Linked DNA regions of Caballeronia sp. TF1N1. The protein of the gene in region 1 interacts with the protein of each later gene in a pairwise test. Links are inferred from orthologs where the notes say so. Each region holds a gene or a part of one and is shown in the gene's direction. Other genes may lie near its edges. The genes, in order: rlmB and LDZ28_RS06750.

Region 1 (3,301 bases):
AAGCGCAACAAGCATCCGGGCCTCTACCGCGTGCATGCGGGACCCACCGAGGAGAAGCTCGAAAACCTGCGCACGTTCCTGCGTGGCGTCGGTCTCACGCTCACGGGCGGCGCGAAGCCTCACGCAAGCGATTACGCTGCGCTGATCGCTCAGATTCGCGACCGGCCCGACGCGCAGATGCTCCAGTCGATGGTGCTGCGCTCCATGCAGCAAGCGGTGTATAGCCCGGACAACATCGGTCACTTCGGGTTGGCTTACGAAGCGTACGCGCACTTCACGAGCCCGATTCGCCGCTATCCCGACTTGCTCACGCATCGCGCCATTTACGCCATTTTGCAGGGCAAGAAGTATCTGCCCGAAGTGGGTCACGACACATCGCTTAGCACCGGCCTCACGAAAGCCGCGCGCGAGATGCAGAAGAACGACGATCAGTCGCGCGGCCGTTCGCGCAACAACGTCGCGATTTGGGAAGAACTCGGGCTGCATTGTTCGTCGAACGAACGTCGCGCCGATGAAGCCTCTCGCGATGTCGAAGCCTGGCTCAAGTGCTATTTCATGCGCGACAAGCTCGGCGAGGAATACGGCGGCATGGTGAACGGCGTGACGTCGTTCGGCATCTTCGTGCAACTCGATTCGCTGTTCATCGAAGGGCTCGTGCATATCACCGAACTGGGCTCGGATTACTTCCAGTACGACGAGATCAAGAACGAACTGCGCGGCGAACGCACGGGTATCCGGTATCGCATGTCGGATCGTGTGCGCGTGCAGGTGGGCCGCGTCGATCTCGATGCGCGCAAGATCGACTTCCGTCTCGTGCGCGACACGCCGGTGAAGCCGCCGGCGCCGCGTCCGTCCGCGAATGCGGGCGCCGAGCATGCATCGGGCGGCGATGCGGGCGGTCCGCGCATCCGCGCTTTCGACGACGACGTCACCGGCACGCGTACGCGTGGCGGCACGAAAAAGGGCGCGGCGGTGGCGTCGGCCACGCGCGGTGGCGCGGCCAGAAAGCGTGGCGTGGCGTCGAAGTCATCGGCGCAGGGCAGGCCGGCGCGCAAGAAACGATAAGACGCGCTTCAGGGCGCTAGCTGGCAATCGCGCGGTCCGACGCCACGAGCTTCGGACCGCGTCATGCTTTTATGGATTTCACGAAGGTTTGGATCAGTCATGTCACGTCTCAAGGTTCTATACGGTTTTCACGCAGTGACCGCGCGTTTGCGTGCGGATGCATCGTCGATCGAAGAGGTCTTGTACGACCCTTCGCGCAAGGACCGGCGCATGCAGGATTTTCTGCGGACCGCGAAGGAAGCGGGCGTTCGCCTGATCGCAGCCGAGGAATCGCGCTTGTTCGGGCTCGCGGGCACCATTCAGCATCAGGGCGTGGTGGCGCGCGGGCAAGACTTGCCGCTCGCGCAGAATCTGGCCGAATTGCTCGATGGCGTGACCGGCACGCCGCTTCTGCTGGTGCTCGATGGCGTCACCGATCCGCATAATCTCGGCGCGTGTCTGCGTGTCGCCGATGCGGCGGGCGCGCATGCCGTGATCGCGCCGCGCGACCGTTCCGCCGGGCTGAACGCAACGGCGGCGAAGGTGGCGAGCGGCGCGGCGGACAGCGTGCCGTACATCACCGTGACGAATCTGGCGCGCGCGCTGCGCGAATTGAAGGATGCGGGCGTGTGGGTGATCGGCACGGCGGGCGAAGCGTCAGCGAGTCTCTTTGAAACGAAGCTGGACGGCCCGGTGGCTATTGTGGTGGGCGCGGAAGGCGAAGGCATGCGCCGTCTCACGCGCGAGACGTGCGACGAGATCATGAATATCCCGATGGCCGGCGCCGTGGAAAGTCTCAATGTGTCCGTGGCGAGCGGGGTTTGTTTATTCGAGGCCGTGCGGCAGAGAAGTGTGAAGAAGTAGCGTGCCAATGTTGTCCCGCCTGACCGCCCTGATCTGCGCCTGTGCGCTCACCGCCTGCACCACCACCATGATCGACCGCGGCACCTACCTCGCCGACACTCAGTACCACGCAAAAGGCGCCGACTCCCGCGTGCGCTTTCTCGTCATGCACTACACCGAGATCGACGAAGCGAAGTCTCTCTCGGTCCTGACCGGCGATCAAGTGAGCGTGCATTACGTCGTCCCCGATGCCCCGCGTATCGAACGAGGCGAGCCGGTCGTCTATCAACTCGTGCCGGAAGACCAGCGCGCGTGGCACGCCGGGCTGAGTTACTGGCAAGGCGCGACGGAACTCAACGCTTCGTCCATCGGGATCGAGAACGTGAATCTCGGGCCCATTGACACGCCGTCCGGCCGCGGATGGCAACCTTATCCGCGCGCGCAGATCGACGCGCTCATCGAACTGTCGCGCGATATCGTCACGCGCTATCGCATTCCGCCGACGCGCGTCGTCGGCCATAGCGATATCGCACCGCAACGCAAGATCGATCCCGGTCCGCTTTTTCCGTGGCACACGCTTTACCAGGCGGGCATCGGCGCATGGCCCGACGATGCCACGGTCGCCGCGCATCTCGCCGGCCGTGCGCCGAAGGCGCCCACGGATGTCCGCGCGCTTCAGGAAAAGCTCAAACGTTACGGCTACGATGTCGCCACCGACGGTGTCCTCGACGAAAAAACGCGCCGCGTCTTCGGCGCGTTCCAGATGCACTTTCGCCCGTCGGACTACGCGGGCGACGCGGATGCCGAAAGCGACGCTATCGCGTCCGCGCTCATCGACAAATATTTGCCCTGACATGAGCGACTACTTTCTGCCGCTTCGCGCGCTCCATATGACCTGCGCGGGACTGAGCATCGCCGGTTTCTTGCTGCGCTGGATCTGGATGCTCGCGGATTCGCGTCTCTTGCAAAAGCGCGCGGTAAAAATCGTCCCGCATATCGTCGATACCGTGCTGCTCGTCTCGGCCATCGCGCTCGTCGTCATCATCGGCTTCGACGCGAATGCCGCATGGCTCGCAGCGAAGATCGCGGGCCTCGTCGTCTATATCGTGCTCGGGACGTTTGCGCTCAAACGCGGCCGCACCAAAACCTCGCGGGCAATCTTCGGCGTGCTCGCCATCGTCGTCTTCGCGTTCATCGCTTCGGTGGCGCGCACGCACGATCCGCTCGGTTTCCTGCACGCGTTCGCTTAGCGGAGCAAGATGCTCCCTTGGACTCGAATTCTCACCTCGAAAGCAGCAACACCATCATGACTCAGGACGAACTCAAGCAACTGGTCGGCCAGGCCGCCGCCGATTATGTCGACGCGCAGGCGCCCGAAGGCTGCATCATCGGCGTTGGCACGGGGTCGACCGCC
Region 2 (3,260 bases), 230 kb from region 1 along the record:
CGTCGTGGTCGCGGCGGGAGCCGAGACGCCCGCGCTCGTCAGGAAGTCCACGCCGTGGCTCTATCCGCTGCGCATGCATACGCTCACCGCGCCGATTGCGTACGAAGAGCGCGCGCCGCATCTGACGGTCGTCGATTCGATGAAGCGCATCACGATGACACGTGTGAACCAGCGTCTGCGCGTGGCGGGCGCGGGCGTGTTCCAGAGCGCGTCCAAGGCCGACAAGCCGCTCGATGCGAGCCTCGCCCGTCGTGCCCTCGACGTGCTCGGTCAGGGCACGCACGACTGGATTCCGGGCGCGGGACGCGTCTCGGCCGCGCGTCCGTGGGAAGGCCTGCGGCTCTTTTCCGCCGATGGCCTGCCGGCAGTCGGCGCGACACGGCATCCGCGTGTGTTCGTGAACGCGGCGCATGGTCCGGCGGGCTGGGGGCTCGCGTGCGGGTCGGCGAAGGTGGTGGCGGACCTCCTGTCCGATGTGACGTCCGAGGTTCCGGAACAGACGCTTGCGGCGTTGAGTATCGAGCGGTTTTGAAGAGCGCGCGTCCGTGCTCTCGCGTGCTGCGGTGCTCGTGGCTGCGTCGGCCTGGCATTCGGTTTGTGCGAGCCGCGCGCGTCGGCTTGGCATTCGGTTTGTGCAAGCCGCGCGCGTCTTTGAGCGACTCACGAACCTTGCAATCCTGGTCGAGCCGAATCGCCACCTGCTTCAGGCACGAACGGTGCGAATCGGCGCAATGTTCGCTGCACGCCTATCATCGTCGACATGACCGATCCCCGACCGCCCTACTTCACGCCCCGCGACGATGCCCTCGCGCTCCTGACGCTCACGGAGCTGCGTTCGCTCGAAGCGCGCGCCGCCGCCGCGCTGCCGCCTCACACGCTGATGGCCCGCGCAGGCGCCGCCGCCGCACAGCTTCTGCTCGATACGCGCGACTTTCATACGAAGAAGCCCGTCTGGATCGTCGCCGGCCCCGGCAACAACGGCGGCGATGCGCTCGTGATGGCCGAGCGGCTTCACCGCGCGGGCGTGACGGTGCGCGTTTGCATGCCGGTCGAGGTCAAGCCCGACGACGCCCGCTGGGCGCTCGAAGCGGCGCGTGCCGCAGGCGTGACGATAGACACCGAAGTCCCCGCATCGTTCGATGAATTCGGCTGGCTGATCGACGGCATGTTCGGCATCGGCCTGACACGGGTGCTGGACGGCGTGTTCGCCGACATCGCGACACGTCTGTCGCAAAGCGCGCGCGATGCCGACAGCCGCGACCACGGCCGCGTGCTCGCGCTCGATGTCCCGAGCGGTCTCGACAGCGACACCGGCGCACCCGTCGCGGGTGGCGCAAGCGTGCGCGCAAACGAGACGATCACGTTCATCGGCGCGAAGCCGGGCCACTTCACGGCGGAAGGCCGCGATCTGTGCGGCACGCTGCATGTCGCCACGCTCGACATCGAGCCGCCCGCCGCACCTTCCATCGTGCTCAACGTGCCGGCCCTTTTCGCGGCCCACATGCCGCCGCGCGACAACGCGACCAACAAAGGCACGTTCGGCACGCTTGCCGTGATCGGCGGCGATACCGGCATGTGCGGCGCGCCCATCCTCGCCGCGCGCATGGCGCTCTACGGCGGCGCGGGCAAGGTCAACGTGGCGTTTCTAGGCGAAGGTGCGCCGTCCTACGATCCGCCGCATCCCGAACTGATGCTGCATCACGTCGACGACTTCGCGCTCGAAAAGATGGACGCGCTTTCGATCGGCTGCGGCATGGGTAAGAGCGACCGCGCGAGAAAAGTGCTCGCCGATGTCCTGAAGCTCGACGTCGCCAAGCTGCTCGACGCCGATGCGCTCAATCTCGTCTCGAAGGACGACGCCCTCGCCGCAGAAGTCGCGGGACGCGGCGCCAAGGGCAATCCGTGCGTGCTCACGCCGCATCCGCTAGAAGCCGCGCGGCTCTTGCAAAGCGATGCAAAGGCGGTGCAGGCCGACCGCATCGCGGCCGCGCGTCGGTTGGCAACGCGTTATTCGGCGGTCATCGTGCTGAAAGGCTCGGGCACGGTCATCGCGTCGCCGGATGGCCGCGTCGCCATCAATCCGACCGGAAACGCAGGACTCGCCACCGGCGGCACCGGCGACGTGCTCGGCGGATTGATCGGAGCATTGCTCGCCCAAAAGTTGCCTGCGTATGAGGCGGCGCTGGCAGGCGTGTACTTTCACGGGCAGGCCGCCGAGCATCTGGCGAGCGAAGGCACCGGGCCTGCGGGACTGACGGCGGGCGAACTTGCGCCTGCCGTGCGCAGTCTCATCAATCGGCGCTTCTATCAACGACAGCAGCGCGCCTGATTCGCGCGAGGCTTGCACGGCGCCGCGATGACGCCTTGCAAGCATTCGTTCATGCATCGTCGCTATACTGCCTCTTGCTTCTTACATTCGAGCATCCGCGGCACCGCTGGTCGCGTTCACGAACTGACTGACGCCTCCCGCCAAGCCGCCTTTGCACGAACGTTTCCTTTGTCACTCAGGACTATCGAACCGTTATGACGCTCAAATCGCTACCCGCCTGGTCGGCGCTCCAATCGCACTACGATGCCATCTCCGGCGAGCGCCTGCGCGACTGGTTCGCGCCGCAAAACGACACCGCGCCCACGCGCGCCGAGCGCTTCACGTTCGACGGCGGCGGTATCAGCATCGACTTCTCCAAGAACCGCATCACCGACGCCACGCTCAAGCTGCTCATCCAGCTCGCCGAAGAGGCGAAGGTGACCGAGCGCCGCGATGCCATGTTCGCGGGCGATATCGTCAATATCACGGAACATCGCGCGGTGCTGCATACGGCGCTGCGCGCGCAAACCGACGACGCGCCATTCGCCGAACAGGTCCGCGCCGAGCGCGCGAAAATGGCCGCGTTCGCCGACAAGGTCCGCGACGGCTCGTGGACCGGCTATACCGGCAAGCGTATCCGCCATGTGGTGAACATCGGCATCGGCGGCTCGGACCTCGGGCCGAAGATGGTCGTGCACGCGCTGCATCATCTGGCATCGAAAGAACTCGACACGCATTTCGTCTCCAATGTCGATGGCGCCGATCTCTGGAACGTGCTCCAGCAAGTCGATGCCGAAGAGACGCTCGCGATCATCGTCTCCAAGACCTTCACGACGCTCGAAACCATGACCAACGCGCACTCCATGCGCGATTGGTTCTTGAAGCAGGGCTGCCCGGAAAGCGAGCTTTCGAAGCACTTCGTCGGCGTCTCGGCGAACCCGGCGGAAGTGGT

What was found.
Region 2: the proteins of rlmB (region 1) and LDZ28_RS06750 interact in binary tests that used the Escherichia coli proteins (3 or more experiments, as listed by UniProt). The link is inferred for Caballeronia sp. TF1N1 from one-to-one orthologs.

What each region holds. Positions count from the first base shown.
Region 1 is NZ_CP084626.1:1,692,974-1,696,274, reverse strand. What follows is about bases 54-3,036. They hold rlmB (23S rRNA (guanosine(2251)-2'-O)-methyltransferase RlmB), read left to right. Parts: upstream 54-1,164; coding sequence 1,165-1,908; downstream 1,909-3,036. Other genes in these bases: LDZ28_RS07835 (SirB2 family protein), read left to right, coding at 2,742-3,036; LDZ28_RS07840 (N-acetylmuramoyl-L-alanine amidase), read left to right, coding at 1,916-2,740; rnr (ribonuclease R), read left to right, coding at 54-1,065. Outside these bases: more of rnr, read left to right, coding at 1-53; more of LDZ28_RS07835, read left to right, coding at 3,037-3,137; ribose-5-phosphate isomerase RpiA, read left to right, coding at 3,194-3,301. UniProt on the Escherichia coli protein: Specifically methylates the ribose of guanosine 2251 in 23S rRNA.
Region 2 is NZ_CP084626.1:1,459,562-1,462,821, forward strand. Bases 103-3,044 are described here. They hold LDZ28_RS06750 (NAD(P)H-hydrate dehydratase), read left to right. Parts: upstream 103-760; coding sequence 761-2,329; downstream 2,330-3,044. Other genes in these bases: LDZ28_RS06745 (FAD-dependent oxidoreductase), read left to right, coding at 103-532; pgi (glucose-6-phosphate isomerase), read left to right, coding at 2,524-3,044. Outside these bases: more of LDZ28_RS06745, read left to right, coding at 1-102; more of pgi, read left to right, coding at 3,045-3,260. UniProt on the Escherichia coli protein: Bifunctional enzyme that catalyzes the epimerization of the S- and R-forms of NAD(P)HX and the dehydration of the S-form of NAD(P)HX at the expense of ADP, which is converted to AMP.